Regions from separate parts of the Streptomyces sp. AM25 genome, predicted to be linked through region 3. Evidence: riboswitches for the same ligand, from Rfam matches in the RefSeq annotation. Region 3 holds a riboswitch; each other region holds the start of a gene.

Region 1 (3,009 bases), on a different contig from region 3:
ACCTGGGCGCACGCGCTGCGCGCGGCCGGCGGGGTGGCGCCCGCGGGGGCGTCCGCGGCCGTGCCGAAGTCGAGGACGACGGCCACCCGCTTGCTGCCGTCCTTCGCCGCCGTGGATCCGCACACCGCCGCGAAGTCGGCCGCGCCCCGCGGCTTCGCCGCCTGTGCGGAGTCCTCGCTGACGGCGAAGCGGAAGCCGATCGTCTCCCCGTCGCCGGGGCGTGCGGTGGCCGGGCCCTGCGTGGCGTACGTCCAGTCCTTGCCGCCGTCCGCCGCCTGCCAGAACGACCAGTAGCGGTAGCCGGCCGCCTGCGCGGGCGCCGCGCCGAGCACGGCGAGCATCCCGGCGGCCAGCAGCGCACACACCTTGCGCATTACTGCTTCTTCTTCATGCGGCCGCTGAGGAGGATGCCGACACCGACGCTGGCGATGAAGGCGGCGCCGAGGATCCACCAGCGGTTCGAGTCGCTGCCGCCGTCCTTCTTCTCCTCCTTCGCCGCCGGCTGCTCCGCCTTCGGGCCCGTGGCGCCCAGCTGCTGCACCAGGTCCGTGCCGCCGAAGGAGCGCGGGTCGGCGCCCGCGGTGTGTGCGGCGAGGATCAGCTTGGCGAGCCGGCCCGGGTCGCCCGCGGCCCACTCGGCGGTCTTGCTGTCCTTGGACTGCAGCCACGTCAGCGGCTTGCCGGCCGCCTCGCGGTGCCCGCCCGCGGCGAGGGCGATGACGGCGTCGGCGGTGGCGCCGAAGTCGGGGCCCTCCGGGGCGCCCGGCATCGAGGACTTCAGCTGCCCGCCGTTCGCGTCCAGCTTCTTGGCCAGGTACCCGGCGACGGCGTCGGCCGCCGCGGCCGCGTCCTTGGGCTTCGCGCTGTCGTCGCCCGCGCAGTCCAGCGGCTTGGCGGGCTTGTCGCCCTTCTCCGGCGCACCGGCCCCGAAGCCCTTGCCGAGGGCGGCCAGGGCGGCGGCGGTCGAGGCGAGGTCGTTGGCCTGCAGCTCGCCCTTCTGCGGCATGTAGGCGAACGCGCCGCGCTCGTCCTCCTTCTTGTCGCAGCCGAGCTGGAACGACAGCAGCGCGTCGTACGGGCTCCTGCCGCCCTTGGCCGCGGCCTTCGCCGGGTCCTGGCCGGCGGCGGCGAAGGCGCCGACCGCGATGGAGGTGGAGTTGGCATCGCTGGCGGCGCCGGGGGTCATGCCCCAGCCGCCGTCCTCGTTCTGGTGCTCCTTGAGCCAGCCGAGGCCCTTCTGCACGGCCGCGTCCCGGCCGCCCACGGCGGTCAGGCCCTGCACGGCGGCGGAGGTCGCGTCCGTGAACTCGCCGGCCTTGGGGTCGCAGGCCTTGCCGGTGTCGGCCCGGAAGCCGGCGAAGCCGCCGTCGGAGCACTGCTGGCCCGCCAGCCAGTCCACGGCCGCGGGGGCCGGGGAGACGCCCGTCGCGTGCTGGGCGACGAAGGCGAGCGACTGCCGGAAGACACCGTCGAACTTGGGGTCCTTGGCGCCGTACAGCCCCGGGGCCGCCGGGGACGGGGAGCCGTCGGCGAAGGCCGCGGGCGCTGCGGCGGCGCCCAGCACGGCGGCGGTGGCCAGGGCCGTGGCGCCGCGGCGCGCGTGGACGGCGAAGGAGGGGGCCATGGGGGTCGGTGCCTCTCGGTGTCTGTACGTGTCTGTACCCGTCTGTTCGGGAGGACGTACGCAGCCGCGCGGCGGCCGCCGCGGCGGAGCGCGGGGCACCGGCCCGGCCCCGCATACCTCGACGGGTGAGCCTGTTCCGCCTCGGTACGGGTGCTCCGGCTCGCAGGGTCCGGGCCCTGCTCACGGTTGCGGGTCAGCGCCGGATTCGCACCGGCTTCCCCCGTTCCGAGGTGGGATGAAGTTGTCCCGGACACCTTAACCGGACGCTCGCATGCGTGGCGGGGCGGTTACGTACCGCACACACGTGGCCCGTCCATTGCCCGTGCCACGGGGAGCTGCTATCCCCATCTGATGGAACGTCAGATGCATCGGACGTGAAGGGGCTCACAGATGACCGGAATCGTCGAGCACGGACAGCTCTTCATCGGCGGCACCATGGCCGCCCCGGCGACGGACGCCGTGCTCGACGTCGTCTCGCCGCACACCGAGGAGGTTATCGGGCGCGTGCCGCACGCCGCGCCCGCGGACGTGGACCGGGCCGTGGCCGCGGCCCGCACCGCCTTCGACTCCGGGGTCTGGGCGGGCCTGCCGCCGGACGAGCGGATCGCCGTCGTCACCCGTATCAAGGACGCGATCGCCGCCCGGCACGAGGAGTTCGCCCGCGTCATCTCCGCGCAGAACGGCTCCCCCTACTCCTGGGGCGTCCTCGCGCAGGCGCTCGGCGCGGTGATGGTCTGGGACTGCGCCGTCTCCGTCGCCCGCGGCTTCCCCTACGAGGAGCGCCGGCCCGGCGCGCTCGGCCCGCTGCTCGTGCGGCGCGAGCCGGTCGGCGTCGTGGCGGCCGTGGTGCCCTGGAACGTGCCGCAGTTCACCGCGGCCACGAAGCTGGCGCCCGCCCTGCTGGCCGGCTGCTCGGTGATCCTCAAGCCGTCGCCCGAGACCCCGCTGGACGCGTACCTCCTCGCGGAGATCGCCGCCGAGGCCGGGCTGCCGGAGGGCGTGCTGTCGGTCCTCCCCGCCGGGCGGGAGACCGGCGAGTACCTCGTCGGGCACCCCGGCGTCGACAAGGTGGCCTTCACCGGGTCGGTCGCGGCGGGCAAGCGGGTCATGGAGGTCGCCGCGCGCAACCTGACCCGCGTCACGCTCGAACTGGGCGGCAAGTCCGCCGCCATCGTCCTGCCGGACGCCGACCTGGACGCGGCCGTCGCTGGCATCGTGCCCAGCGCCTGGATGAACAACGGCCAGGCCTGCGTGGCCCAGACGCGCATCCTCGCCCCGCGCCTCCACTACGCCGAACTCGCCGAACGCCTGGCCGCTGCCGCCTCCGCCCTGCCGGTCGGCGACCCCCTCGACCCGGCGACCGCGGTCGGCCCGCTGGTGACCCG
Region 2 (3,009 bases), on a different contig from region 3:
GGAGCAGGTCCTGGGGCCGGCCGACAGCGACTTCGCCGCCCACGCCCTGCTCGCCGCCACCCGGGCCGACCTCGTCGAATACCTGGTCGGCTGCAGGGGGGTGCCCCGCGAGGAACTGCGGGAGCAACTGGCGAAGTTCACCGCCACGGTCCTCGGCGCCCCTGCTCACCGGGGCTCGGCCGCCGACCGCTGACAGCGGCCGAGCCGTCTCCGGTGTATCCGGTGTCTGTGGCGGACTCGGTGCCGGTCCGGTCCGCCAGGGGCGCTGCGGTGAGGTGTGTGCCGGGTGCGCGGCGTCGTGTCAGGGTGCTGTCGGCGGTCGGTGTTGCCAGCGGCGTTCGACCCTGGCCAGGCGCCAGTAGCCCAGGGCGCAGGCCCATACTGCGACGAAGAGTCCGACGATGATGAAGCCGACGTTGTTGAGGTCGATGCCGGAGATCCAGTCGGTGACCGGGTCGTTGAGCGCGAGCTGGTCGTGCAGGACGCCGATGAGTTCGATGGTGCCGATGAGGAAGGCGACGGCGATCGACAGTCCGGTGATGGTGAGGTTGTAGTAGACCTTGCGGACGGGGTTGGAGAATGCCCAGTGGTAGGCGAAGTTCATGAACGTGCCGTCGAGGGTGTCGAAGAGGCTCATGCCGGCGGCGAACAGCAGCGGCAGGCACAGGATCGCGTACCAGGGCAGCCCGGCTGCGGCGCCGCTGCCCGCCATCACCATCAGGGTGACTTCGGTGGCTGTGTCGAAGCCGATGCCGAACAGCAGGCCCACCGGGTACATCTGGCCGGGACGGGTGATGGAGCGCGTGAGGCGGCCGAGGATGCGGTTGAGGAACCCGCGGTTGCCGAGGTGCTTCTCCAGCTCGGATTCGTCGAACTGCCCGGCGCGCATGGCCTTGAAGACGCGGTGGATGCCTGCCAGGGAGATCAGGTTGAGCGCGGCGATGAGGTAGAGGAAACCGCCGGAGACCGTGGTGCTGACCACGCCGAGGGTCTGGTGGGCACTGGAGTTGTCGTTGGTGAGCGTGCCGGCGACCTTGGCCCCGACGGAGATGAGGGCGGCGAGGACGACGATGATGGTGGAGTGGCCGAGGGCGAACCAGAAGCCCACCGATATCGGACGTTTGCCGTCGGCCATCAGCTTGCGGGTGGTGTTGTCGATGGCGGCGATGTGGTCGGCGTCGAAGGCGTGCCGCATGCCCAGGGTGTAGGCGGTCACGCCGAGGCCGAGGCCGAACACCTGCTTGCCGACGGTGTAGTGGTGCGGGGCGACCATGGCCACCAGGATTCCGAAGGCGACGACGTGGAGGGCGGCGATCACGGCCATCAGGCCGCCGGTGCGTATCCAGTCCTTGCGTTCCCATCGGAGGACCGGGGTGGCGGGGAGGGCCACGGCCTCGGCAGCGGTCGGGGGAGGGTTGTGGGGCGGAGTCATCTCGGGCAGCCTCTCCAGCACCTCGTGGATGGTCGTCGAGCGGTGCCGTGGCCGGTCTCCTGGCTGACGGGTCGAACGCTGCCGCACCGGCCTTCCAGGGCGAGGTGCCCCGTGGCCTTCCGCTGGTGCGCCGGCTTCCCGATCACAGTGGCGAGGGCCGCTCCGGCATCGCACCGGTCTTCCCGAACACCACGGCGCAAAAACGGTATTGGCCGAGAACCATCGCCTGCAAGACTGCGAAGGTATGCAGGTATCGATTTTCTGCCCAGCAATGGGCAAGGCTGAGATCATGCATCTGATCCCCGCGGAGCGTGCGCACCGGAGCGCGATCGACGAGCACACGGTCTGCGACGCCATCGAGGGCATCGGCGACCTCGCACGGGTCCGCGCCTGGTCGGAGCGGTTCGCCCTGCTCTCTGACCCCGGGCGGCTGGCCCTGCTGCTCGCCGTGCACCGGGCCGGGCCCATCGCCGTCTCCGACCTCGCCCTCGCCACCGGCATCAGGGACACCGCCGTGTCCCAGTCGCTGCGTCTGCTGCGTGCCGCCGGTGCCGTGGTGGCCGAGAAGGACGGCCGCATCGTCCGTTACCGTCTCTGCGATCAGGAGATCGCCGGACTCCTCGGCCGTCTCTCCACGTTCAGCGATGGGTGAAGCCCGGTGAGCGTTTCTCCACGAAGGCCGTCATGCCCTCCTTCTGGTCCGCTGTGGCGAACACCGCGTGGAACAGGCGGCGTTCGAAGCGCACGCCTTCCGTGAGGGTGGTCTCGAAGGCGCGGTTGACGGCCTCCTTGGCCATCATGGCGACCGGTGCGGACATACCCGCCACGGTCTCGGCGACCGCCAGGGCCTCGGCGAGCAGGTCGTCGGCCGGGACGATCCGGGACACCAGGCCCGCCCGTTCCGCCTCCTCGGCATCCATGGTGCGGCCCGTCAGGCACAGCTCCATGGCCTTGGCCTTGCCCACGGCGCGGGTCAGTCGCTGGGAGCCGCCGATGCCGGGGATGACGCCGAGTTTGATCTCGGGCTGGCCGAAGACGGCGGTGTCGGAGGCGAGGAGGATGTCGCAGAGCATGGCGAGTTCGCAGCCGCCGCCCAGCGCGTAGCCGGAGACGGCCGCGATCGTGGGGGTGCGGACCTGGGCCAGCCGGTCCCAGGCGGTGAACCAGTCGCTGAGGTACATGTCCATGTAGCTCTGCGGCCGCATCTCCTTGATGTCCGCCCCGGCGGCGAAGGCCTTCGCCGAGCCGGTGACGACGATGCAGCCGACCTCGGGGTCGCGATCGAGCGCCTCCGCCGCCGCGACGACCTCGGTCATGACCTGAAGGTTGAGCGCGTTGAGGGCCTTGGGCCGGTTGAGGGTGAGGAGCGCGGTGCGGCCCTTGCGCTCGACGAGGATGGTCTCGTACGTGTGGCCGGGGGTGTCGTCGCTCATGCCGGTGTTCCGTTCTCGTACTCGTGGGTGGGCGGTGCGGAGCGTCGGCGGATGGCCCGGACGATGCCGGAGAAGTCCTGTCCGGTTCCGTCTCCCTCCGCGAACTCGGCATACATCTGCGCGGCGCGCAGGCCCAGTTGGGCA
Region 3 (3,009 bases):
CGTAGCCGTAGATGACGATCCAGCCCGCCGCCGCGACCACGCTGGGCAGCGGGTAGAGCCACATCCGGTACGGCCGCCGCAGGCCCGGCTGGCGGTGCCGCAGCACGGTGGCGGCCAGCACCTGGGACAGTGCCTGGACGATCACCATGACGGTGGTCAGCAGCTGGATCAGCGTGTTGAGGTCGGTGTGACGCCCGATCAGGAAGCCGATCGCGCCGATGACCCCCATCGTCACCAGCGGCAGCACCGGGAAGCGGTGCCGCGGGTGCAGGGTGCCGAAGGGGCGGAAGAAGACCTTCTCCCGCGCGGCGTCGTAGGGCACCCGGGAGCCGCCCAGCAGCCCCGTGAAGACCGAGGCGAAGGCGGTGACGAGGATCAGCACGGTGACGACGTCCGCGGCGCGCCTGCCCCACGTCCGCTCCAGCACCGCCGAGGCCACGGAGGAGCCGGCCGTGGAGTTCGGGTCCAGCATCTCGTGCCAGTCGACGACCCCGAGGGTGCCGATCTGCAGCAGCAGATAGACCGCCATGATGCCGAAGATGGACCAGACGATGGCACGCGGCAGGGTGCGCCCGGGGTTCTTGATCTCGGCGCCCATGTACGCGGCCGTGTTGTAGCCGCCGTAGTCGTAGATGCCGATCGTCAGGCCCGCGGCGAAGCCCAGCCAGAAGTGGTTGGTCGTCACGGCGAAGGCGTGGGCGGGGTAGGTGAAGGCGAGGTGGGGGCTGAAGTGGGTGAAGGCCGCGATGATGACGAGGATGATGGAGGCGAGCATCACCCCCCACAGCACGGCGGTGATCCGCGCGATGTTCTCCACCCGCCGCCACAGCAGCGCGACGACCACCGCGAGGAACACCAGCCCGGTGACGTCCCCTTGGGTCTGCGTCATCCCGGGCCACAGGTAACCGAGGTACTGCACGAAGCCGATGACGCCCGTGGCCATCGCGAGCGGGATGAAGAGCATCGCCGTCCAGACGAACAGGAACGGCATCAGCTTGCCGGTGCGGTACTGGTAGGCCTGCCGCAGATACACGTAACTGCCGCCCGCGCCCGGCAGGGAGGCCCCCAGCTCGGCCCAGATCAGCCCGTCGGCGAGGGCCAGCACGGCGCCCGCGACGAAGCCGATGACGGCCTGCGGGCCGCCGAAGGCCGTGACCATGAGCGGAATGGTGACGAAGGGCCCTATCCCGCACATCTGGCTCATGTTGATGGCCGTCGCCTGGAACAGCCCGATGCGGCGCTCGAAGCCGGGCTCCGGTACGCCGGGTTTGCGGTCTCTGTCTTCTGCTGCCATGGCGGTCAGCCCTCTCTCGTCGCCCACTGCTGCACTCGTAGCACCGGCCTGCGTGACCGTCCATCACATGCGGACCCCGGCACAGAAGTGTCGGTACCCGTTCCGCTGCATGGGCATGGCAATTGCCACATCTTTGCCTCCGCCTGAGGTCAGGGCGTTAGGGTGGCCCGGCCGTGGTGTTCGGGAAGACCGGTGGCGGGCCTTTGTGGCCCCATTCCGGAGCGGCCCTCGCCACTGTGATCGGGGAGCTTCCGCCCTTTTCCGTACGTCCCTTGCGGGGCGCGCGGTGCCACTGGCCGCATCCGGCGGCCGGGAAGGCAGGGGCGGGCGCGTACGGACCCGTAAGCCAGGAGACCGGCCACGGCATCTCACGAACTGATCCACGAGGTGCTGGAGCGTGACCCGCAGATGACTCTGCCCACCACAGAGACCCCCCGCAGTACACCGCCGTCCTTCCAATGGCGCCGCCAGGACACCGTGCGCACCGCCGGCCTGCTGGCCGTCCTAGCCGCACTGCACGTCATAGCCTTCGGCGTGCTCCTCCTGCTCGTCGTCCCCAACCACTACACCGTGGGTTCCAAGGTCTACGGCGTCGGGCTCGGCATCACCGCCTACACCCTCGGCATGCGGCACGCGTTCGACGCGGACCACATCGCCGCCATCGACAACACCACCCGCAAGCTGATGGCGGACGGCAAGCGTCCGGTCTCGGTCGGGTTCTGGTTCGCGCTCGGCCACTCCAGCGTGGTCGTCATCATGGCCGCCCTGGTCGCCGGGGGCACGCACCTGGCCGGGACGCTGATGAACGAGAACTCCACCACCCACCAGACGCTCGGTGTCGTCGGCACCACCGTCTCCGGCGGCTTCCTCTACCTCATCGCCGCCCTCAACCTCGTCGCCCTCGCAGGCATCCTGCGCATCTTCCGCGCCATGCGCGAGGGCCGCTACGACGAGGCCGAGCTGGAACAGCAACTGGACTCGCGCGGCTTCATGAACCGCATCCTCGGCCGCTTCACGCGCTCCATCACCCGCCCCGGCCAGATGTACCCGCTGGGCTTCCTCTTCGGCCTCGGCTTCGACACCGCCACCGAGGTCACCCTGATGGTGATGGCGGGCAGCGGCGCCGCCGCCGGCCTGCCCTGGTACGCCATCGTGTGCCTGCCGCTGCTGTTCGCGGCCGGCATGAGCCTGTTCGACACGCTCGACGGCACGTTCATGAACTTCGCCTACCAGTGGGCGTTCTCCAACCCCGTCCGCAAGGTCTACTACAACCTCACCATCACCGGACTGTCGATCGCCGTCGCCTTCCTCATCGGCACCATCGAACTCGTCGGCGTCCTGCACGAGAAGCTCGACCTGAACGACGCGGTCACGGGCTGGATCTCGGGTCTCGACCTCGACAACGTCGGTTTCGTCATCGTCGGCCTGTTCGTGGTGGTGTGGGCCATCGCCCTCGCGTACTGGCGCTTCGGCAAGGTCGAACAGCGCTGGGCGGCGCGGAGTACGGGTCTTACGGACCTGTGACGGAGCGCCCCTGAACGGTGCGCGGCCGGTGAAGTGCCTCTAGCGTCGGGGCCATGCGTGTACTCGTCACCGGAGGCGCGGGCTTCATCGGCTCGCACATCGTCAGTGCCCTCACCGCCCGTGGGCACGAGCCCGTCGTCATGGACACCGGGCTCGTGCCCACGGACGACGTCCGCGATCCCGGGGCCGTG

Evidence for each region. Region 3 has a riboswitch for cobalamin ahead of nicT (Nickel transporter NicT). Riboswitches for the same ligand answer to the same signal wherever they lie in the genome.
Region 1: linked by a shared signal. The riboswitch ahead of ACLHRZ_RS13700 (SCO2321 family membrane protein) and the one ahead of nicT (Nickel transporter NicT) in region 3 are both predicted to bind cobalamin.
Region 2: linked by a shared signal. The riboswitch ahead of nicT (Nickel transporter NicT) and the one ahead of nicT (Nickel transporter NicT) in region 3 are both predicted to bind cobalamin.

What each region holds. Positions count from the first base shown of each region.
Region 1 covers NZ_JBKIWN010000009.1:217,455-220,463, forward strand. Annotated here, with positions in the region: gene ACLHRZ_RS13695 (SCO2322 family protein) at 1-374, opposite strand, end outside; gene ACLHRZ_RS13700 (SCO2321 family membrane protein) at 374-1,624, opposite strand; cobalamin riboswitch at 1,751-1,897, opposite strand; gene ACLHRZ_RS13705 (aldehyde dehydrogenase) at 2,015-3,009, shown strand, end outside.
Region 2 covers NZ_JBKIWN010000005.1:194,560-197,568, reverse strand. Annotated here, with positions in the region: gene ACLHRZ_RS08390 (TetR/AcrR family transcriptional regulator) at 1-193, shown strand, start outside; gene nicT (Nickel transporter NicT) at 302-1,432, opposite strand; cobalamin riboswitch at 1,465-1,641, opposite strand; gene ACLHRZ_RS08380 (ArsR/SmtB family transcription factor) at 1,722-2,084, shown strand; gene ACLHRZ_RS08375 (enoyl-CoA hydratase) at 2,071-2,865, opposite strand; gene mmsB (3-hydroxyisobutyrate dehydrogenase) at 2,862-3,009, opposite strand, start outside.
Region 3 covers NZ_JBKIWN010000003.1:221,837-224,845, forward strand. Annotated here, with positions in the region: gene ACLHRZ_RS04990 (APC family permease) at 1-1,294, opposite strand, end outside; cobalamin riboswitch at 1,452-1,671, shown strand; gene nicT (Nickel transporter NicT) at 1,703-2,818, shown strand; gene ACLHRZ_RS05000 (NAD-dependent epimerase/dehydratase family protein) at 2,872-3,009, shown strand, end outside.